Regions from separate parts of the Saccharopolyspora sp. NPDC050389 genome, predicted to be linked through region 1. Evidence: riboswitches for the same ligand, from Rfam matches in the RefSeq annotation. Region 1 holds a riboswitch; each other region holds the start of a gene.
What was found. A riboswitch is a leader RNA that binds a small molecule or an ion and turns the genes downstream of it on or off. The one in region 1 is predicted to bind glycine.
Positions count from the first base shown of each region.

Region 1 (7,463 bases):
CGCCTGCCGCGGATCGCCCGGGTGGCGCAGCCACGCGTGGAGGGTGGCCAGGTATTCGGTGCCTTGCGTCCGGTCGTGCTCGCGCAGCACCGGCAGCGGGCCGAGCGTGCCGACGCCCGCGTCGGTCGACGCACCGGCCATTCGGCTGAGCACCACCAGATGCCAGTTCTCCTCGTACACCGCCACCCGGTCTCGCAGCTGGCCGGTGCGCAGCAGACCGACCAGCTCCTCGGCCTGCGCGCGCGACTGAGGGAGCTCGGCGACCGCCACCGGGTTGCCCACCGCGATCAGCGGGCGCGGCGAAGCGTCATGGGACGTGAGTGCATCCCGCAGGTCCGGCCAGCCGCCCGCGCCCACCCGGTCGGGCACCAGCGCGTAGAGCATGGTGCCGATCTCGGTGACCAGCGGGCGCCGCCCGATCCCGCGCGTGATCCACTCCCACATCGCCAGCCGGTGTCCCTCCGCGGGCCCTGCGGACGACGGCATTTCGATCGCGACGACCCGATGCGCCTCGTTGGGCACCGCCAGCTCGTTCGCGGCCACCCGCCAGCCCTCGCCGCCCTCCAGCAGCAGCCGCACCTGCTCGGCGGACCGGCGGCGCTCGGCGTCCGCCACCGCCCGCCACCGCAGCAGTTGCAACGCGACCAGCGGGGCGGTGTCGGCGAACGCGGTGGAGCGCTCCTCGGAAACCTCGCCGGGCACCACGGCCCACATCGAGCCGAGCAGTTCGCCGCCCATCCGGATCGGCACCACCAGCCGGGGCAGGGTGCCGTCCTGCTGGGCGGGCACGAAGATCGCCGAACTGCCCTTGCTGAGCTGGCGGAACGTGCCGCGGGCCCGGAACTTGGCGAGCACGTCGTCGGGCTGCTTGCGGCCCATGATCGTCGACACCCGCGCCGGGTCGGTGAGGTCCTGCCGGGCGGAGTAGGCCAGGACCTGGGAGTGCGCGTCCTCGATCGTGACCGGTGCGTCCACCACGTCGGCCACCGCGTCGGCGAGCCGGAACAGGTCGCCGACCCCGGTGCCGCGCGCGTCGGCCTCCTCGATGCCGGTCCCGGCCAGCGCGGCCCGGATCAGCCACACCAACTGCGCCCAGCCGGTGCCCGGCCGAACCTCCACCAGGGCGACCCCGGCTTCCTCGGCCGCTGCGGCCACCGCGTCATCAGCCGAGATCGGCGGCTTGAACAGCACCGCTGCCGCGCCCTGCGCGCCGCAGGCCCGCGTTAGCCGCCTCGCGTGCTCGCGGTCCGTGACGGCCACGCCGAGCACGAGGTCGCCGCCCGCCGCGGTCGGCGGCTGATCGGGTTCGGCGATGACGACGTCCCCCACGCAGACGGTCGGCTCTGGGCTGACCACGGTGCGCAGAAGCGTGGGGCCGACCCGCTCGACCAGCGCCCGGACGTCCAGCATCACCGGCCTCCTGAGTGCTTCGGGCCGCCGCCGGTCAGGTGGGGGAGGGCATTGACACCAGGGCTGGCCCGTTTATCGTTGCTGAGCACATCGACAATCGCATACCGGCCGTCGACCCCGTGCGGGAGAGACCCTGAGGACTCACGCCGAGCCGTCAGGGCGCCGAAGGAGCAAGACTCCCCACAAACTCTCAGGCACCCATGACCGTTCGGGCGAGGCAACTCTGGAAAGTGCGCGTCATCGCTGACGCTCCACCCACGGTGCAAGCCGCGAGAAACCGCGGCGAAGCTCTCAGGTTCCGAAACAGAGGGGGAGGCCCAGCCATCCCGGGCAACCCCTGCCCCTCGAAAGCCTTGGAGCCTCCTGACATGTCTCTGCCCGCGAACCTGCGCTACACCGAAGAGCACGAGTGGATCGAGGACCGCGACGAGCTGGTCCGGATCGGCATCACCCAGCACGCCGCGGACGCGCTCGGCGACATCGTCTACGTGCAGCTGCCCGAGGTGGGGGAGCAGATCGAAGCGGGCAAGCCCTGCGGTGAGCTGGAGTCCACGAAGTCCGTCAGCGACCTGTTCGCGCCGGTCACCGGCGAGGTCGTGGCGATCAACGAGTCCGTCGTGGACGACCCGGCGCTGGTCAACTCCGAGCCGTATGGCGAGGGCTGGCTGCTGGAGGTGCGCACCTCCGACACCGGTGCTCTGCTCACCGCCGAGCAGTACGCCGCGGTGATCGCGGAGTAGCGGGGAATCGGCGAGGGAGGAGACGGTCAATGGCGATCAGTGTCTTCGACCTGTTCTCGGTCGGTATCGGACCGTCCAGCTCGCACACGGTCGGCCCGATGCGCGCGGCCCGGATGTTCGCGCAACGGCTGCACAGCGCGGGCCGGTTGCCGCAGGTCAAGCGGATCAAGGCGGAACTCTTCGGGTCGCTCGGCGCGACCGGGCACGGGCACGGCAGCCCGAAGGCGGTGCTGCTCGGTCTCGAGGGGCACAGCCCGGAGACCGTCGACCCGGCGGCGGTCGAAGGCCGGGTCGCCGAGATCCGGGAGACCGGGCGGTTGCGGCTCGACGGCGTGCAGGAGATCCGGTTCACCGCGGACCGCGACCTGGTGATGCACCGGCGCAAGTCGCTGCCGCTGCACCCCAACGGGATGCGGTTCACCGCGACCGGCACCGACGGGGCCGAGCTGGAGAGTTCGGTCTTCTACTCGGTGGGCGGTGGTTTCGTCGTCGACGAGGACGCCACCGGCACCGATCGGATCAAGCCCGACGAGACCGCGGTGCGGTACCCGTTCCGGACCGGCGTGGAACTGCTCGACCGCACCGAGGAGTCCGGGCTGCCGATCAGCGGTGTGATGCTGGCGAACGAGCTGTCGTGGCGCGGCGGGGACGCCGTGCACAAGGAGCTGCTGGGCATCTGGCAGGTCATGCGCGAGTGCGTGGACAACGGGTGCCGGAACTCCGGAGAGCTGCCTGGTGGGCTGAAGGTCAAGCGGCGGGCGGCGGAGCTGGCGGCTTCGTTGACCGAGGCCGACGATCCGCTGGAGTGGGTCACCCTGTTCGCGCTCGCGGTGAACGAGGAGAACGCGGCCGGCGGGCGCGTGGTGACTGCGCCGACCAACGGTGCGGCCGGCATCGTCCCGGCGGTGCTGCACTACTACATGCGGTTCGTGCCGGGCGCGGACGACGACGGTGTGGTGCGGTTCCTGCTTGCGGCCGGCGCGGTCGGCGTGCTGTTCAAGGAGAACGCGTCGATCTCCGGTGCCGAGGTCGGTTGCCAGGGCGAGGTCGGGTCGGCGTGTTCGATGGCGGCGGCCGGGCTCGCCGAGGTGCTCGGTGGAACTCCGCGCCAGGTGGAGAACGCGGCGGAGATCGCGATGGAGCACAACCTCGGGCTCACCTGTGATCCGATCGGTGGCTTGGTGCAGATCCCGTGCATCGAGCGCAACGCGGTCGCGTCGGTGAAGGCGATCACGGCGGCTCGGATGGCATTGCGCGGCGATGGCACGCACTTCGTCTCGCTGGACAAGGTCATCAAGACGATGCGGGAGACCGGCCGGGACATGAAGGTCAAATACAAGGAGACGGCTCGCGGCGGCCTCGCCGTCAACGTCATCGAGTGCTGACCCGCCGCACGCCCGGTGAGTGCATGGGAACTTTCCTGTCACCACCGGGCGTGCAGTGCGAGCAAGGGAACCTTCCTGTCACCGAGCACGACCCTGCGGTGAGTGCATGGGAACTTTCCTGTCACCGCCCGGCCGCACTGGAGCCCGGTGGCATGCGCGAGGGAACTTTCCTGCCATCGGGCCCGCAGCGCGAGCACGGGAACTTTCCTGTCAGCACCACCCGGCCCGCAGTGAGTGCATGGGAACCTTCCTGTCACCGGCCCCCGTCGCGCACCGGCCAGATGCCGTGCACCGGGGACCAGTCGAGGAGTCGCCGGGCCGCTTCGCTGCTGACGCGGTGCGATGGTTCGGCGGCCTCGTCCGGGGCCTGCCGGGGTGGTGGGCTGCCGTCCGCGCGGGCGAGGTCGCGGTAGTAGTCGCCTACCCGGACAGGCTCGTCGGCCACGTTCAGCGTCTCGCCCACGCAGCCGCGTTCCAGCGCGCCGACCACCGCCTCCGCGTAGTCCCGCGCATGCACCATCGCCACCCACGAACGCCCGTCGCCCGGGATGGGCAGCTGCCCGGCGCGCAGCCGGGCCCGCTGCTGGTCCTGCACCGTCGCGGGCCCCACGAAGCGTCCGCCGCGCAGGATGCTCCACGCGATCTCGTCGGTGGGCAGTTCGCGGACCGCGGCTTCCATCGCCTGGACCGGGCCGACGATGGTCGCCCGTTCCGGCCGGTCGTCCAGCGGCGCCGTCTCCGTCAGCGGGCTGTCGCCGCCGTCGGCGTAGACCATCGTGATGCTCATCTGGACGAAGCGCCCCACCCCTGCTTCCCGCAGCGCCCCGGTCACCACGGTGGTTCCGGTGCTGCGCAGCGCCGTGTTCTGCTCCCAGCTGCCCGCCGTGGGCGGGACCGCGGTGGCCGCGTTGACCACCGCGTCCACGTCCTTGAACTCCGTCGCCAGCAACCGCCCGGCGGCCGGGTCGAGCAGCGACGCCTGGACCCGGCGGGCGTCGCCCGGCAGGCGGTCGAGGCGGTCGCCGGGCGCCATGGCGGTCACGTCGTGTCCTCGGCGCAGCAGCATCGGGACGAGGTGGCGGCCCAGGACCCCGCTGGCCCCGATGGCGAATACGTGCATCGGTTCCCCTTCAGTTCCGCAGTTGTTCGGCGATGCCGGCGGCGAACGACCGGTAGTCGCGCGGCGGGCGGCCGGTGATGTCGGCGACCGCCGTCGTCACCACCTCCGCTTCGCCGGCCCGGTAGGTGGCGTAGAGCTGGAGGCGCGCCGCCACCGCCCAGTCGGGTACCCCGGCCGATCGCATGGCGGCCGCGACCTCGTCGGGTGCGGCGTCCACGTGCCGGATCGGGCGTCCGGCCACTTCGGACAGGATCTCGGCCACCTCCTGGTAGCCGAGGGCTTCCGGCCCGGTGAGGTCGTAGTCGCCGGCCGCGGCGTCCGCGGTCAGCAGGCCGGCTGCCGCGAGCCCGATGTCCCCGACGTCGATCATGCTGACCCGCGCCGCCCCGACCGGCAGCACGATCGCGTCGCGCGCCCGGATGGTCGGCAGCCATTGCAGCGCATTCTGCATGAAAGCGTTGGGGCGCAGCACCGCGTGCGGAATGCCCGCGGCGCGCAGCTCGTCGTCGCCGACGCCGTGCTGGTGGTGGATGCTCGACTCGGCCCCGGGCTGTGCTCCCAGCGCCGACAGCTTCACCACCCGGCTCACTCCCGCCTCGCCGCTGGCCTCGATGAGATTGCGTTGCAGCACAAGCTGTTCCGGGTGGAACGGGGTGAGCAGGAACAACCGGTCCACACCGCGCAACGCGTGCAACGTCGCCGTGCGATCGGTGAGATCGCACTCGATGACCGCCGCGTCGGGCAAGCGGTTCGCCGAGCCGGGGCGCACCAGCGCGTGCGGGCGGTGGCCGAGCCGCACGAGTTCCCGCGTCACCGCGCGCCCGACGACGCCCGATGCGCCCGCGACGGCGATGACCGGCCCGCTCACGCCGCCCCCAGCGCGCGTGCCCCGGCGAGTTCCAGGTCCGCCGGGAGCCGGTCGTGCACCGCCGAGTCCGCGAGCAGTTCGCCCAGTTCCGGGGCGAACTTGAACAGGTTGTGCCCGGCGATCGCGGTGACGCCGGGGGCGTGCCACGCCCGGAGCGCGTCGCTGCCCGCGGGCAGTTTGCTCATGATGCACACCCGCACCCCGATCGGCTCCGGGATGAGCCCCGGCAGGGCGCGCTCGACGTAGCCGGTGACCCGGCGGACGTGGTCTTCCATGCCTTCCTCGCCGGTCAGCGCGCCGCGGGCGTCGAACGGCACGTCGACGCCGTCGCCGATGAGGCCCAGCACGTACTGGTCGGTGTAGGGGATCACCGAGCCGTACACCATCTCGCCGAACTGGCCGGACTTGTCCACCCAGCACGGCGTCGGCTCGCCGCGCAGCTCCTCGCGGATCCGGTAGTGCGGGCGGGCGTGCAGCGCGCAGTCCAGCGGGATGTCCCAGCCGAGGCGGGCGGCCAGGCGCGGCGTGTCGACGCCGGCGCAGAGCACGACGTGCCGCGCGTGGTAGATCGCGTCGGCGGTCTGGAACTCGACCTTGCCGTCGTCGAGCACCAGGAGGCTGTGGATGTCGTTGGCGATGATGTGGTCGCCGACCCAGCCGGTCAGCGTCTCGATCACGTGGTTGACGCGCAGCGCCCCGGCGGTCGGGTCCACCAGCAGCGCGCCGTCGATCGGGCCGAGCGCGCCGAACACCTGAGCGCGGTCGGTCGCCGGCGCGTAGTGGTGCGGCACCTGGTGGGTCTTGAGGCCGATGGTGTCGTCGGGGGAGGTGCCCAGGTACGCGCAGCCCTCGGTGCCCACCATCTCGACGCCGGAGCGCCGTTCCCACTCGCGGTAGCCCGCCAGGCCGCGCGCGGCCAGGTCGACGATGTGCGGATCGTCGTGCCGGTGCCGGAAGGTGCGGGAGAGCCCGCCCGACTGCCCCGACCCGGGCCGACGGCCGTCGAAGCACTTCACGTTCGCGCCGCGCCGCAGCAGGGCCTCCGTGGTGGACAACCCGATTACCCCGGCGCCGATCACCGCGATGTCCAGTTCCCTCTTGTGCTCAGCCATTTTCCGCTCCTCCAGCCGGTTTGCCGGCGTCTGGTTCTCCTTGCGGCAGCCGGATCCCAGCATGCTTCGCCCGGCCCGGCCGCGACATCACGTGTTCTCGGGAGCCGGCGCGAAGCGAAGATGCCGCCTCGCTCGGGCGAGGCGGCATCTTCCGGGGAAGGAAAGGAAATCGAATCGTCTACAGTGGCTGGTCAACCCTCCACGAACTTGAGGCCGGCGATGCCGACCACGATCAGTGCTAAGAACGCCAGCCTGGAGAACGTCACGGGTTCGCTCAGGAAGATCATCCCCACGGCCGCGACGCCCACCGTGCCGATGCCGACCCAGATCGCGTAGGCGCTGCCCACGGGCAGGTCCTTCAGCGCCACCGAAAGCATGCCGAGGCTGACCATGGCGACGCCGATGCCCAGCACCGCCGGCCACAGCCGCGTCATGCCCTCGGCGTGCTTCAGCGCCAGCGACCAGACGATTTCGAGCAGGCCCGCCGCGACGAGGATGACCCAAGCCATTGCTGTTTCCCTTGTTCCAGGAGGTGGGCGCACGCCGTCAGGCGTTGGCGCCACCGTCGACGAGGATGCCGGTGCCGGTGATGTTGCGGCCGCCCTCGCCGGCCAGGAACGCGACGGCCGCCGCGATGTCGGCCGTGTCGTTGTAGCGACCGAGGGCGGTCAGGGCGCGCTCGCCGTCGGCCTCTTCGCCGTCGGCCGGGTTCATCTCGGTGTCGGTGGAGCCCGGGTTCACCAGGTTGACCGTGATGCCGCGCGGACCGAGGTCGCGGGCGAGGCCCCTGGTGAAGCCGGTCAGCGCCGACTTGCTCAGCGAGTACAG
Region 1 covers NZ_JBFAKG010000011.1:67,147-74,609, forward strand. Annotated here, with positions in the region: gene AB0I53_RS09620 (helix-turn-helix domain-containing protein) at 1-1,410, opposite strand, end outside; glycine riboswitch at 1,523-1,627, shown strand; gene gcvH (glycine cleavage system protein GcvH) at 1,779-2,150, shown strand; gene AB0I53_RS09630 (L-serine ammonia-lyase) at 2,180-3,535, shown strand; gene AB0I53_RS09635 (NAD(P)-dependent oxidoreductase) at 3,789-4,655, opposite strand; gene AB0I53_RS09640 (SDR family oxidoreductase) at 4,666-5,523, opposite strand; gene AB0I53_RS09645 (FAD-binding oxidoreductase) at 5,520-6,635, opposite strand; gene AB0I53_RS09650 (multidrug efflux SMR transporter) at 6,827-7,144, opposite strand; gene AB0I53_RS09655 (SDR family oxidoreductase) at 7,182-7,463, opposite strand, start outside.

Region 2 (7,463 bases), on a different contig from region 1:
CCGCCATCGGCGCCGTGCGGTCGTCCAGGTCGGCCCGCGCCTTGGCCAGCGCGACCGCCAGCCCGGCTATCGCCACGGCCGCGAACAGCAACGCCGTCTGCGCGTTGAGCAACCCGTCGCTCATGTGCATCGCGAGCGTGGTGGTCGGCACGACGCGCTCCCTCCTGGCCGGAACAGCTGCGCATCGAGAGTAGTTGCGGCAATACCGCAATCACCAGTACCTGGCAGGAGGCCTAGATCGCAGTTGGGCGAGAAAAAACCGCCGTCCCGGGCATAACACCCAGAACGACGGTTCGAGTCCGTTCGGTCAGTCTCGGACGGCCAGCGCCAGTTCGCCGTTGGTGTCCCGCTCGGCGTCCAGCACCTTGTCGCCGAGCAGCGCCGCGACCTGCGACTCGAGGAACACCCGCACCCCGGACTCCTCGATCACCTCGTCACCCGCCTGCGGTTCGGCGGCGATCGACGCCTGCAGTCCTTCACCCGCCGGCGCAATGCGCAGGCCGGAACCTTCCGGAGAGTCGCCACCGACGAGGACAAGCTTGATGACCTCTGCGGCGCTCTCACTGATGGTGAGCATATTGCTCAACCCCTTCTCGGAGCCGGTCAGCTGAAGGGGCCACCGTGTCATCAGCCGCCGCCGCTACGCAAACCGAGCCGTCCCCGGCGTGTCACCGGCCCCGAACGCCACGACGCCCCCGGCCGCAACAGCGGTCCGGGGGCGTCGTCGACGGATCACGCCTCGTAGGCGTCCAGGGGCGGGCAGGAGCAGACCAGGTTGCGGTCGCCGCGGGCGCCGTCGATTCGGCGCACCGGCGGCCACACCTTCGGCACGTCGGTGCCCAGCGGGTAGGCCGCCTCCTCGCGGGAGTAGGCGTGGTCCCAGTCCTTCGCCAGCGACTGCGCCGTGTGCGGGGCGCCCACCAGCGGGTTGTCGTCGGCCGGCCACTGCCCGGCGACGACCTTGTCGATCTCCGCCCGGATCGCGATCATGGCCTCGCAGAAACGGTCCAGCTCCGCCAGGTTCTCGCTCTCCGTCGGCTCGACCATCAGGGTGCCGGCCACCGGGAACGACATCGTCGGCGCGTGGATGCCGTAGTCGGCCAGCCGCTTGGCGATGTCGTCGACGGTGATGCCGCTGGTCTTGCTGATCTGCCGCAGGTCGAGGATGCACTCGTGCGCGACGAAGCCGCCCTTGCCGGTGTAGAGCACCGGGAAGTAGTTGTTGAGGCGGCGGGCGACGTAGTTGGCGGCCGCGACCGCGGTCAGCGTCGCCCGGCGCAGGCCGTCGGCGCCCATCATCCGCACGTACGCCCAGGAGATCGGCAGGATCGAGGCGCTGCCCCACGGGGCGGCGCTGATCGGGCCGACGCCGGTCGCCGGTCCGGCGGCGGGCTGCATCGGGTGGTTCGGCAGGAACGGCGCCAGGTGCTCGCGCACGCCGATCGGGCCGACGCCCGGGCCGCCGCCGCCGTGCGGGATGCAGAACGTCTTGTGCAGGTTCAGGTGCGAGACGTCGGAGCCGAACTTGCCCATCCGCGCCAGGCCGATCAGGGCGTTCAGGTTCGCGCCGTCGACGTAGACCTGGCCGCCCGCGTCGTGCACCAGCCCGCACACCTCGCGCACGGTGTCCTCGTACACGCCGTGCGTGGACGGGTAGGTGATCATGATCGCAGCGAGGTCGTCGGCGTGCTCGGCGACCAGCTCGCGCAGGTGCTCCAGCTCGATGTTGCCGGCCTCGTCGCAGCGCACCACGATCACCCGCATCCCGGCCATGACGGCGCTGGCGGCGTTGGTGCCGTGCGCGCTCGCCGGGATCAGGCACACGTCCCGGTCCGCGGCACCACGGCTGCGGTGGTAGGCGCGGATCGCCAGCAGGCCGGCGAATTCGCCCTGGCTACCGGCGTTGGGCTGCAGGCTCACCGCGTCGTAGCCGGTGACCTCGGCCAGCCAGGTCTCCAGGTCCTTGACGATCGACAGCAGCCCCTCGGCGTCCTGCGCGGGCGCGAACGGGTGCAGCGAGCCGAACTCGGGCCAGGTGATGGGCTCCATCTCGGCCGTCGCGTTGAGCTTCATCGTGCACGAGCCCAGCGGGATCATGCTGCGGTCCAGCGCGATGTCCTTGTCCGACAGCCGCCGCAGGTAACGCAGCAGCGAGGTCTCGGAGCGGTGGGTGTGGAACACCGGGTGGGTCAGGTACTCAGAGGTGCGCTCCAGCGCCGCGGGCAGCGCGTCCGGCGTCTCGATGTCGAGCTCGTCGACGTCGGTGCCGGCGATCCCGAACGCCTGCCACACCGCAGTCAGGTGCGCCCGCGTGGTGGTCTCGTCGCAGCTGATGCCGACGTGGTCGGCGTCCACCCGACGGAGGTTGATGCCGCCCCGGCGGGCCGTGGCGACGATGTCGTCGGCCTTGCCCGGCACCTTCGCGACGATCGTGTCGAAGAACTCCCGGTGCGGCACCTCGATCCCGCCGCGGCGCAGCTGCTCGGCGAGCACCGCCGCCATCCGGTGCGCGCGGGTCGCGATCGACCGCAGCCCGGCCGGGCCGTGGTACACCGCGTACATCGACGCCACTACGGCCAGCAGAACCTGCGCGGTGCAGATGTTGCTGGTGGCCTTCTCGCGGCGGATGTGCTGTTCACGGGTCTGCAGCGCCAGCCGGTAGGCCGGGTTGCCGTCGGCGTCGACGCTCACGCCGACCAGCCGCCCCGGCAGCTGCCGCTCGAGCCCCTTGGCCACGGCCATGAATCCGGCGTGCGGGCCGCCGAAGCCCATCGGCACGCCGAACCGCTGCGTGCTGCCGACCACCACGTCCGCACCGATCTCGCCGGGCGAGCGCAACAGCGTCAGCGCCAGCAGGTCGGCAGCGACGACGGCCTTCGCGCCGCGCCGGTGCACCTCGGCGATGATCTCCTCGTGGTCCCGCACCGCGCCGGAAGCGCCCGGGTAGGACAGCAGCACGCCGAAGAACTCGCCTTCCGGCAACGCCTGCGCGCCCGCGGAGAGGTCGGCGACGACGACCTCGATGCCCAGCGGCTCCGCGCGGGTCTCGATCACCGCGATGGTCTGCGGCAGCGTGTCGGCGTCCACCACGAACCGCGGCGATTTCGCCCGGCCCGCGCGGCGCACCAGCGTCATGCCCTCGGCCGCCGCCGTGGACTCGTCGAGCATCGACGAGTTCGCCACCGGCACCCCGGCCAGGTCGGCGACCATCGTCTGGAAGTTCAGCAGCGCTTCGAGCCGGCCCTGCGAGATCTCCGGCTGGTACGGCGTGTAGGCCGTGTACCAGGCGGGGCTCTCCAGCACGTTGCGCAGGATCACCGGCGGCGTGACCGTGCCGTAGTAGCCGAGCCCGATCATCTCGGTGTGCGGGCGACAGCGGCGCGCCAGCTCGCGCAGCTCGGCCAGCGCCTCGGACTCGGTGGCCGGCTCTGGCAGCGCCAGCTGCAGGTCGCCTTCCCTGATCGTGTCCGGCACGGCGTTCTGCCCCAGCTCCTCCAGCGAGCCGACGCCGATCACGTCGAGCATGCGGGCCAGCTCGGCCGGCATCGGGCCGACGTGCCGGTCGGCGAACGGCGTGCCGTGCTCCAGGGCGGCCAGGGGGATGCGGTCGTGGGTCACGTCGGTCATCGCCAAACCTCAATCGTCGCGGCGGCAAAGGGCGGCAGGCAGCCGGAACTGCCCTGCTCTCCCCCTCTGTCACTGTCCGCGAAGCGAACGCCTGAGAGCTTCACCCGGGAACCGGGCTTGCACCGTCGGCGGGGTGCACCACGACTGTGGTGCGCCCTCTTTCCAGAGGTATCTCGCCCGTGCGGTCCAGGTGGCCTGAGAGGTTGTCGGGGAGGGTTGCTCCTTCGGCGCCGACCGCGGCCGAGGCCGGGCCGGACTCTCCCGCACGGGGTCGGCGATGTGCCGCAGCTTACCCGATCAGGGGGCCCTAACGGACCAGCGATGTCACCGGCCGCACACCACCCGACCGGACCAGTCGGCTCAGCCGGTCTCGGCCTGCCGGTCGCGCCGGCGGCGGGACAGCTCGTCGTCCACCGGCACCAGCTCGGCGCCGTCGGCCCGCTCGGCCGGGAAGTCGTGGATCGTGCCGCTGATCTCGCGCATCGCACCGCTGACGGCGATGCCGAACACCCCTTGGCCACCCTGCAACAGGTCGACCACCTCCTCGGCAGAGGTGCACTCGTAGACCGTCGTCCCGTCGCTGAACAGCGTCAGCTTGGCCAGGTCCTGCACGCCCCGGTTGCGCAAGTGCTCCACTGCGACCCGGATGTTGTGCAGCGACACCCCGGTGTCCAGCAGTCGCTTGACCACCTTGAGCACCAGGATGTCCTTGAACGAGTACAGCCGCTGCGAGCCGGAGCCGGCGGCACCGCGGATGGACGGGCCGACCAGCTTGGTGCGCGCCCAGTAGTCCAACTGGCGGTAGGTGATGCCGGCGATCTGGCAGGCGGCCGGGCCCCGGTAGCCGACCAGTTCGTCCGGCAGCGAGGCGTCGGGGAACAGCTCGCCCTGCTCCACGGCAGCATCCCGGTTGGACGCTTCCTCGACCACGCCTGCCTCCCCTCGTCCGGCACGAAGCCGACGACGATCACCAGCTCCCGGACCATCGCGATCCGGGGCCGCGAACACCGCCCAGCGGCCGAATCACACCGGGGCAATTCGCGTAAGTTCGACGGTATGCCTGCCCCGCGGGGAGGTCAACGCGACGCGCGGGGCACCCGGACGACCCGGCCCCCGCCTGCTCGCGCAGACGGGGGCCGGGCTGTCTCGTCGGTCGATCGGCGGGCTCAGGTGTCGGCGCCGCGGAAGTCCTCCGGGGAGACGGAGTCCAGGAACTCGCGGAACTTCTCCACCTCGTCCTCCTGCTCGTCCGGGATGATCAGCCCCGCCTCGTCCAGCACCGACTCGTCGGCGTGGATGGGCACCCCGATGCGCAGCGCCAGCGCCACCGAGTCGCTCGGCCGCGCGGAGACCCGCACATCCCCGTCGAACACCAGCTCGGCGAAGAAGGTGCCGTCCTGCAGGTCGGTGATCCGCACCTGTTCCAGGTCGCGCCCGAGGGCGCCGATGACGTCCTTCAGCAGGTCGTGGGTAAGGGGTCTCTGCGGCCGCACACCCTGCTGCTCCAGCGCGATGGCGGTCGCCTCGACCGAGCCGATCCAGATCGGCAGGTAACGCTCGCCGTGCGCTTCGCGCAACAGCAGAATCGGCTGGTTTGCTGGTAGTTCAACTCGCACGCCGACGACGCGCATCTCGCTGCTCATCGTCACATCGCCTCCTCCAGCGCGCCGAAGCGTGACATCCCCGTCGAGGATCGCGCACCGACGCCTCCGACGCTACCCGCGTTGCGGCGGACACGCCCATCCCTTTAGCGGTCTGGTCGACCACCGAATCCGCGGCCTTCTTGCCGGTGCATCTGGCCCGAACCGCTGGCTGAGCTCGTCTTCGAGCATTACCAGCACGATACACCGCCAACCCGCCCGCCGGACCGGCGGAAAGAGGACCGCTACAACGTGGAAACCGGTTGCGACGGCGGGAAATTCCCCGCTCGGGAACTCAGTTGATCTCGGCTGCGCAGTACCTTCACGCGCCAGCGGGGCGACGCCACTTCGGCGCCGCCCCGCTGGCGGATGGACTATTCGGTCCCTGGGCCACCCTCAGCGGGAGCCCGGCCCCCCGTCGATCGGACCGGTCAGGAACACCAGCCGGAACTTCCCGATCTGCACCTCGTCACCGTTGGCGAGCACCGAGGTGTCGACTGGCTCCCGGTTGACGTAGGTGCCGTTGAGGCTGCCGACGTCGACGACCACGAAGTCGTTGCCTTCGCGCCGGAACTCGGCGTGCCGGCGGGAAACCGTGACGTCGTCGAGGAAGATGTCGCTGTCCGGGTGCCGTCCCGCGCTGGTGGTCTCCCGGTCCAGCAGGAATCGCGACCCCGCGTTGGGGCCGCGCTTGACCACCAGCAGGGCGGACCCTGCGGGCAGCGCATCGACCCCGGATGCGGCGGCGGGCTCCGGGGACGCACTCTCGGTGCTTTCCGGCTCCGAGAGGAAGGGCCTGAAGACCGAGGTGGTCTCCGGTGACTGCTCCGGCGGAACGTCGCCGTGGCCGGGGAATTGGCTCACCTGAGCTCTCCTCTACGCGGATAGATCGTGCCAAGTATGTGCCCAACGTACCGTGCAGGTACAGGCACGAGACGCGGGACTCCCGACATCTTCCTCGCAGACCCTGACAGGCCGACGATCTTGCCTGGTCGGATCAGGTTTCGGTCAGCTTCTGGTAGGCCTCGGCGTCGAGCAGACCGTCCAGCTGCGCCGAGTCGGCGAGCTTGAGCTCGACCATCCAGCCGCCGCCCAGCGGGGCCGAATTGACCAGCTCCGGCTCGTCCTCCAGCTGCTCGTTGCGGGCCACCACCTCGCCGGTCACCGGCGCGTAGATCTCCGAGACGCTCTTGGTCGACTCCACCTCGCCCATCGACTCGCCGGCGGTGACCTGCTGGCCGAGGTCCGGCAGCTGCACGAACACCACGTCGCCCAGCTGCTGCTGGGCGTAGTCGGTGATCCCGATGCGCACCTTGTCGTCAGCCGTGCGCTGAATCCACTCGTGCTCTTCGGTGTACTTGATCTCGTCCGGGGCCGCCACGTGGTCCCGCCTTCCTCGTCCGCTGGTGCTGTGGATCACCGTTCACGGAGGTTCGCGTGATCGGCTCGGCGAGCGTATTCACCACGCGGCACAGGCCGCAAGGCGACCCTCCAGCCGGCGCGACGCGAAAGGGCGCCTCCCGCCAACCGACTTTGGCAAGAGGCGCCCTTCGGGACGTCTGGACGGCTCTCAGGCCGGTCTGGCGCGGTCCTGGTGGACCGCCGCCACCACCTGGCCGAGGTAGAGGACGCCGGCCCACAGGTAGAGCGCACCGCCCCAGCAGGTGAAGGCGTAGGCGATCGGGCGCACCACGTCGGAGAACGGGAAGTCCTCCTGCACCAGCAGCAACAGCGGGAACGCGTACATCAGGCAGAACGTCGCGGCCTTGCCGAGGTAGTGCACGTCGGGCGGTTCGTAGCCGTGCCAACGCAGCACCGGCAGGCAGAGCGTCAGCACCACGTCGCGGATGACCAGCGCGGCGGCGACCCACCAGGGCACCACGTCGCGCAGCACGAACGCCACCAGGGTCGCGACTATGTAGAGGCGGTCGGCGGCGGGATCGAGGAGCTCGCCGATGCGGCTGTACTGGTTGAGCCAGCGGGCGAGCTTGCCGTCGAGCCAGTCGGTGATGCCGCTGATCACCAGCACCAGCAGGGCGAGCAGATCGGCCTTCGGGCCCAGCAGCAGCCAGAGGAAGACAGCCACGCCGGCCAGCCGGATCACGCTGAGCAGGTTCGGCAGTGTCCACCATGGATCGGCCCACACGCCGGCGGCGGCCTCCCGTATCCGGGCGATGCCGGGATCGGGTCTCCCCG
Region 2 covers NZ_JBFAKG010000049.1:56,992-64,454, forward strand. Annotated here, with positions in the region: gene AB0I53_RS28725 (energy-coupling factor ABC transporter permease) at 1-130, opposite strand, end outside; gene AB0I53_RS28730 (HesB/YadR/YfhF-family protein) at 308-577, opposite strand; gene gcvP (aminomethyl-transferring glycine dehydrogenase) at 733-3,627, opposite strand; glycine riboswitch at 3,800-3,901, opposite strand; gene AB0I53_RS28740 (MerR family transcriptional regulator) at 3,988-4,557, opposite strand; gene AB0I53_RS28745 (bifunctional nuclease family protein) at 4,794-5,270, opposite strand; gene garA (glycogen accumulation regulator GarA) at 5,664-6,131, opposite strand; gene gcvH (glycine cleavage system protein GcvH) at 6,265-6,648, opposite strand; gene AB0I53_RS28760 (CDP-alcohol phosphatidyltransferase family protein) at 6,838-7,463, opposite strand, start outside.
Region 2: it holds a riboswitch for glycine, as region 1 does, so the genes downstream of both, gcvP (aminomethyl-transferring glycine dehydrogenase) here and gcvH (glycine cleavage system protein GcvH) in region 1, are expected to answer to the same signal.

Region 3 (7,463 bases), on a different contig from region 1:
CGTCGCGGTCATGGATCGCGCGCTCGGCGGGCGCTTCCTGGAGCCGGACCGTGCCGAACAGCTCCGGCAACGGGTGGAACAGCTTTCCACCACGCGCTCCGATGTGGTCGCCGCGATCCACGAGGAGCGCCGCCGCATCGAACGCGACCTGCACGACGGCGTGCAGCAGCGGCTGGTGGCGCTGGGCATGCTGATCGGCCGGGCCCGGCGCGCCGGCGACGGCGACCGGGCCGCCGGGCTGCTGCGCCAGGCGCACGAGGAATCCCAGGAAATACTCAGGGATTTCCGCGATGTCGCGTGGCGGGTGTACCCGGCCGCGCTGGACGCCGGGGGCCTGCAACCGGCCTTGGCGGCGCTGGTGGAGCGCGCCGGGATGCCGGTCGAGCTGCAGTACGACGTGGCGCAGCGGCCGGCGGTGGAGGTCGAGGCCGTGGCGTACTTCGTGGTTTCGGAGGCCGTGACGAACGCGGCCAAGCACTCGGGCGCGGGTATCGTCACCGTCCGGGTGGATCGGGAAGCGGGGTGGCTGGTGGTTCGAGTGGACGACGACGGCGCCGGAGGCGCATCGGTGCGCGGCGCCGGGCTTTCCGGCCTGGCCCGGCGCGTCGCGGCGCTGGACGGGAAGTTCACAGTGGACAGTCCCGTCGGTGGCCCGACGATCATCATCGCGGAGCTGCCGTGCGGGTGATCCTGGCCGACGATTCAACCCTGCTGCGGGAAGGCCTGGTGCGCCTGCTGGCAGAGGAGGGGCACGACGTGGTGGCCGCGGTCGGCGACGCGCCGAGCCTGCTCGCGGAGGTGGCGGCGCGGAAGCCGGACGTGGCCGTCGTCGACGTCCGCATGCCGCCCACGCACACCGACGACGGCCTGCGCGCCGCGCTGGAGATCCGGCGCCGGTTCCCCGACGTCGGTGTGCTGGTGCTCTCGCAGTACGTGGAGAAGCGCTACGCGGTCGAGCTGCTCACCGGCGACACCGCGCGCGTTGGCTATCTCCTCAAGGACCGGGTGGTGCAGGTCGACGAGTTCCTCGACGCCCTCCAGCGGGTGGCAGACGGGGGAGTGGCGTTCGACCCGGAGGTGGTGCGGCGCCTGCTGTCCGGCAGCGACCGCGATCCGCAGTCACTGCTGACGCCCCGCGAACGCGACGTCCTCGAACAGATGGCCCAGGGCCGCACCAACGCGGGCATCGCCGCCCACCTGCACATCTCGCAGAGCGCGGTGGAGAAGCACGCGAACGCGATCTTCGACAAGCTCGACCTCGCCCGCGCCACCGGCTACAGCCGCCGGGTCCTCGCCGTCCTGCACTACCTGGAATCCTGATCAGGCGATGTTCACCTGTTCACGGATTCCTGCTGCGGCTGCTTGTTGCGCACGGCGAGGTAGCCGATCACCATTGCGATCGCGAGCACGGGCGTGATGTACAGCGCGATCCGGGTTTCCGCGTCGAAGGCCAGCAGCACCACGACGAACGCGAGGAAGGCCAGCACCACGTAGTTCGAGTAGGGCGCGAACGGCATCCGGAACGGCCCGGCCGGGAGTTCGCCGCGGGCGACCTTGCGCCGGTAGACCAGGTGCGCGATCACGATCATGCCCCAGGTGAAGATGGCACCGGCGGTGCTGGCACTGGTGATGTAGGTGAACGCCTGCTCCGGCACGAAGTAGTTGAGCACCACGCCGATCAGCATCGCGCAGAACGTGATCCCGATGGCCCGCGCGGGCACCGCCCGGCCGCTGAGCCGTCCCACCGAGCGCGGCGCCTGGCGGTCCTCCGACAGGGTGCGCAGCATTCGCGCGGTGGAGTAGATGCCGCTGTTGCAGGACGACAGCGCGGCGGTGGTGACCACGAAGTTGATCACACCGGCGGCGGCCGGGATGCCGATCAGGGTGAAGGCGTGCACGAACGGGCTGCCACTGGTCGGGAACTGCGTCCACGGGACCAGCGCGGTCAATGCGATCAGCGCGCCGACGTAGAAGATCAGGATCCGCCACATCACCGAGTTGATCGCCCGGGGCAGGACCTTCTGCGGGTTCTTGCTCTCGCTGGCGGTCTGGCCGACCATCTCCACGCCAACGAAGGCGAACATGACGATCTGGAACGCCAGCAGCGACGACGCCGCGCCGTTGGGGAACAGCCCGCCGTGGGACCAGATGTTGCTCAGCGAGGCGGTGTCGCCGAGGTCGCTGAAGCCGAACACCAGGATCGCGGCGGCGAGCACGATCAGGCCGATGATGGCCAGCACCTTGATCAGGGCGAACCAGAACTCGAACTCACCGAAGAGCTTGACCGCGATCAGGTTCACGCCGGAGAGCACGATCAGCGCTCCCAGGGCGGGAATCCACTGCGGGACGGTGGGGAACCAGAACTGGAAGTACTTGCCGACCGCGGTGATCTCGGCCATGCCGGTGACGATCCAGACCAGCCAGTACCCCCAGCCCACCGCGAACTTCGCCCACGGGCCGACGAATTCGCCCGCGTACTCCGCGAACGATCCGCTCACCGGGCGGTACATCAGCAGCTCGCCGAGCGCGCGCATCACGAAGAAGATCATCAACCCGGCGATCGCGTAGATCAGGATCAGGCCGGGGCCGACCTGGTGCAGCGCCTTGCCGGAACCGAGGAACAGCCCGACCCCGATCGCCCCGCCGATCGCGATCATGTTGATGTGCCGGGTACTCAGATCCTTCCGGTACTCCTCGGCCACTGGTTGGCTCATCGAAGTGGACTCCTTAATCGCCAGCGTGTTTCGCTGAAGCTGCGCAGATAATCCGGCATCCGGCCGGTGCTGGCAAGCGATTCGACGCAGTTGAAATCGAGCCTTTTCCCAGTTCCAACATTGTCCACATAGGACACAAAACGTGAAACGCCGCATTTCGGTCAATGCGGACCGAAATGCGGCGTTCCAGCGGATCACATATCAGAGGTTCGGGTACAGCGGGTGCTTGGCGGCCAGGGCCTCCACCCGCTCGCGGAGCTTGGCGCTCGCCGCCTCGTCGAAGCCGGGCTTGAGGGCCTCGGCGATGATGTCGGCGACCTCGGTGAAGTCCTCCTTGCCGAAGCCGCGGGTGGCCAGCGCCGGGGTGCCGATGCGCAGCCCGGAGGTCACCATCGGCGGCCGCGGGTCGTTGGGCACCGCGTTGCGGTTGACCGTGATGCCGATCTCGTGGAGCCGGTCCTCGGCCTGCTTGCCGTCGAGCTCGGAGTCCCGCAGGTCCACCAGCACCAGGTGCACGTCGGTGCCGCCGGAGACCAGCTGCACGCCGGCCTTGGCGGCGTCGTCGGCGAGCAGCCGCTCGGCCAGGATCTGCGCGCCCTCCACGGTGCGGCGCTGCCGGTCGGCGAACTCCGGCGACGCGGCGACCTTGAACGACACCGCCTTGCCGGCGATCACGTGCTCCAGCGGCCCGCCCTGCTGGCCCGGGAACACCGCCGAGTTGAACTTCTTCGCGAACTCCGTGTCCGCCGACAGGATCACGCCACCACGCGGACCGCCGAGCGTCTTGTGCGTGGTGGTGGTGACGACGTGGGCGTGCGGCACCGGGCTCGGGTGCAGTCCGGCGGCCACCAGGCCGGCGAAGTGCGCCATGTCGACCATCAGGTAGGCGCCGACCTCGTCGGCGATCTCCCGGAACCGCTTGAAGTCCAGCTGCCGCGGGTACGCCGACCAACCGGCGATGATCAGCTGCGGCTTGGACTCCCGCGCGAGCTTGGCGACCTCGTCCATGTCGACGCGGTGGTCGTCCTCGCGCACGTGGTAGGGCACCACGTTGTAGAGCTTGCCGGAGAAGTTGATCCGCATGCCGTGGGTCAGGTGACCGCCGTGCGCCAGGTCCAGGCCCATGATCGTGTCGCCCGGCTTGAGCAGCGCGAACATCGCCGCCGCGTTGGCCTGCGCGCCGGAGTGCGGCTGCACGTTGGCGAAGGACGCCCCGAAGAGCTCCTTGACCCGGTCGATGGCCAGCTGCTCGACGACGTCGACGTGCTCGCAGCCGCCGTAGTAGCGGCGGCCCGGGTAGCCCTCGGCGTACTTGTTGGTCAGCACCGAGCCCTGCGCCTCAAGGACGGCCTGCGGTGCGAAGTTCTCCGAGGCGATCATCTCCAGCGTGGTCTGCTGGCGGTTGAGCTCGGCGTCGACCGCCGCCGCCACCTCGGGGTCCACCGCGGCCAGCTGGTCGTTGAACAGGTCCGGTGTCGACATGGTGTTGCCTCCTGTGTATTTCTCTTCAGGCATTGCGGCGGTAGAACGGCAGCTCGACGACCTGCACCGCGACGGCCTTGCCGCGGATGTCGACCTGCAGCTGCGTGCCGGGTTCGCTGTGGTCGCGGTCCACGTAGGCCATCCCGATCGGGTGGCCGAGCGTCGGGGACGGGGCGCCGCTGGTCACGACGCCGATCTCGGCGCCGTCGGCGTCCAGCACGCGGTAGCCGTGCCGGGGCGCCCGGCGCTGCTCGGTGCTCAACCCGACCAGCGTGCGCTCGGTGGGCTTCTCCGCCGCGGCGGCCAGCGCGTCCTTGCCGACGAAGTCGCCGGCCTTGTCCAGCTTGACCACCCGGCCGAGGTTGGCTTGGAAGGGCGTGAGCTCGGCGGACAGCTCGTTGCCGTACAGCGGCATGCCGGCCTCCAGCCGCAGCGTGTCGCGGCAGGACAACCCGGCGGGCTGCAGGCCGTGCGAAGCACCGGACTCGGTCAGCGCCTGCCAGACCGCCTCGGCGTCGCCGGGCGCGGTGAACAGCTCGAAGCCGTCCTCGCCGGTGTAACCGGTGCGCGCCAGCAGCACGTCCTTGCCCGCGACCCGGCTGCGGTAGCCCGCGTAGTACTTGACCTCGGCGAGGTCGGTGTCGGTCAGCGGCGCGAGGATGGCGACCGCGTTCGGGCCCTGCACCGCGATCAGCGCGTAGTCGTCGGAGACGTCCCGATGCTCGGCGTCGAAGCCGCCGATGCGCTCGGCCAGCTCGGCGGAGACCACGGCGGCGTTCGCCGCGTTGGCCACCACCAGGAACTCCTGCTCGCCGAGCCGGTAGACGATCAGGTCGTCGAGCACGCCGCCGGTGGCGTTGCAGATCATCGTGTAGCGGGCGCGGCCGGGCTTGATCGCGGACGCGTTCGCGACCAGCGCGTAGTCCAGCGCCTCGGCGGCCTGCGGCCCGCTGATCCGGATCTCGCCCATGTGGGTCAGGTCGAACAGCCCGGCGCCGTTGCGCACCGCGTTGTGCTCGGCGGTGTCGCCCGAGTAGCGCAGTGGCATCCGCCAGCCGGCGAACTCGGTGAACGTCGCCCCTAGGGCTTCGTGCACGTGGTGCAAGGGCGTCTGTCGTGGCGACGACATGGTGAGACTCCTCCTGGTGGGCGCCGGTCGGCAGTCGAGGGCCGGTCAGCTCACTGAGTCCAACCTTATCGGGGGCACCTCGACCCCGACCTGCGCGGGCTTGCGCTGGTCGGGCGGTCTCCCCGGAGTCATTGGCCTGAGAGTTTCGCCGCCCCGAGGGACGGCTTGCACCGTGGGCGAGAAGCGCCTGCTTCTGCTTTTCTCCGTGTTCGCCTGGTGCCGTGCGGTGCCGGTGCCTGAGAGTTTGCTGGGGAGAATTGCTCCTTCGGCGCTCCAGTCCCGGACCGGGCCGGAGTCTCTCCCGCACGACGTCGTAGGCGCGGTATTCGGTTGTGCGAAGAGGACGCTACGAACCGGCGTGACCCACGTCAACCGGGAGGGTGAGTGATCTCGGGCGGGCGTCAGGCGGTGAGCTCGCGGTACTGCTTCTCCAAGCCGTCGACGAGGGCCGCCAGGGCCAGCTCGAAGCTGTCGGCGTCGATCTCCGCCGCGTGCTCGCGGAGCAGGTGGGCCTTGTTCAGGTGCGGGAAGCGGTCGCCGTAGAGCGCCGCGTCATCCGGGAATCCGCCGCTGAAGGAGCCCATCGCCGAGCCCACCACCAGGTACTTCGTCGAGGCGCCGATCATCGTGGCGTAGCGCTGCGGCCAGCCGGCCCGGGTCAGGCCGCCGTGCACCGCGTCCGCCCTGCGCAGCGCGTTCTCCCGGCGGGCCGGGCCGTAGGCCAGGAACGGGACCAGGTTCGGGTGGGCGATCAGGGCGGCCCGGTAGGAGCGCGCCCAGGTGCGCAGGCCGGTCGTCCAGTCCGTTTCGAAGCCCGAGACGTCCACCGCGGTCATCACGTCGTCGGCGATCTCGTGCAGCAGCTCGTCCTTGGTCGACACGTGGTTGTACAGCGACGCCGCGCGGACGCCGAGTCGTTCGGCCAGCCGCCGCATGGACAGCGCTTCGAGGCCGTCGGCGTCGATGATCTCCAGCCCGATCCGCTGGATGCGTTCCGGCGACAGCCGGGGGATGGTCGGTCTGGGCACGTCTTCTCCTCGTCGGATCCCTTGCGGCGGTCGCCGAGACCGTCTTAGGCTGCCACAAAACTAACGTCGTTAGTTAGCTGGCCGCAGGAAAGGATCCGGCGATGGTCGACTTCTCGCTGTCCGACACAGAACGCGACATCCGCGACTGGGTGCGCAACTTCGTCCAGCGCGAACTGGTGCCGCTGGAACCGGAGGTGCTGCGCCGCGAGCGGGCCGGGGAGCGCGGTTTGACCAAGGACGAGCAGCGGGAACTGCAGGACAAGGCGAAGCAGGCCGGGTTCTGGGGCGTGCAGACGCCCGAGGAGTACGGCGGCATGGGCCTGTCGGCGGTGATGACGGCGCTCATCGAGGTCGAGCTCGGCCGCACCTTCGTGCCGTTCCGCTTCGGCGGCTACGCCGACAACATCCTCTACTACGCCAACGCCGACCAGAAGGAGCGCTACCTGCTCCCGACGATCGAGGGCACCCGCAAGTCCTGCTTCGCGATCACCGAGCCCGGCGCCGGCTCGGACGCCAAGAACCTGCGCACCACCGCCGTCAAGGACGGCGACGAGTGGGTCATCAACGGCGAGAAGACCTTCATCACCGGCGGCATCGACGCCGACTTCGTGATGGTCTTCGCCGTGACCGACCGGGAGAAGGGCGCCAACGGCGGCGTCACCTGCTTCCTGGCCGACCGCGACGCGGGCTGGAAGTCCGAGCCGATCGACATCATGGGCCCGTGGGAGCGGCAGCCCGCCGCGCTGGTGTTCGACAACGTGCGGGTCCCGGAGCGCAACGTGCTCGGCGAGGTCGGCCACGGCTTCAAGCTCGCCATGCAGTGGATCGGCCGCGGCCGCTACCTGCTGCCCGCGCACGCCCTCGGCGCCTGCGAGCGGCTCGTCGAGATGGGCATGGAATACGCCAAGACCCGCGAGACCTTTGGCAAGCCGATCGCCGAGCGCCAGGCCATCCAGTGGATGATCGCCGACTCCGCGGTGGAGATCGAGGCGCTGCGCTGGCTCGTGCTGCAGGCGGCCTGGCAGGTCGACCAGGGCATGGACTCCCGACACGCGCAGTCGGTGGCCAAGCTCTTCGGCGCCACCCACGCCAACGAGATCGTGGACCGGG
Region 3 covers NZ_JBFAKG010000019.1:3,328-10,790, forward strand. Annotated here, with positions in the region: gene AB0I53_RS14775 (histidine kinase) at 1-688, shown strand, start outside; gene AB0I53_RS14780 (response regulator transcription factor) at 679-1,320, shown strand; gene AB0I53_RS14785 (amino acid permease) at 1,332-2,714, opposite strand; gene glyA (serine hydroxymethyltransferase) at 2,916-4,196, opposite strand; gene gcvT (glycine cleavage system aminomethyltransferase GcvT) at 4,222-5,325, opposite strand; glycine riboswitch at 5,441-5,539, opposite strand; glycine riboswitch at 5,540-5,639, opposite strand; gene AB0I53_RS14800 (TetR/AcrR family transcriptional regulator) at 5,727-6,353, opposite strand; gene AB0I53_RS14805 (acyl-CoA dehydrogenase family protein) at 6,455-7,463, shown strand, end outside.
Region 3: it holds a riboswitch for glycine, as region 1 does, so the genes downstream of both, gcvT (glycine cleavage system aminomethyltransferase GcvT) here and gcvH (glycine cleavage system protein GcvH) in region 1, are expected to answer to the same signal.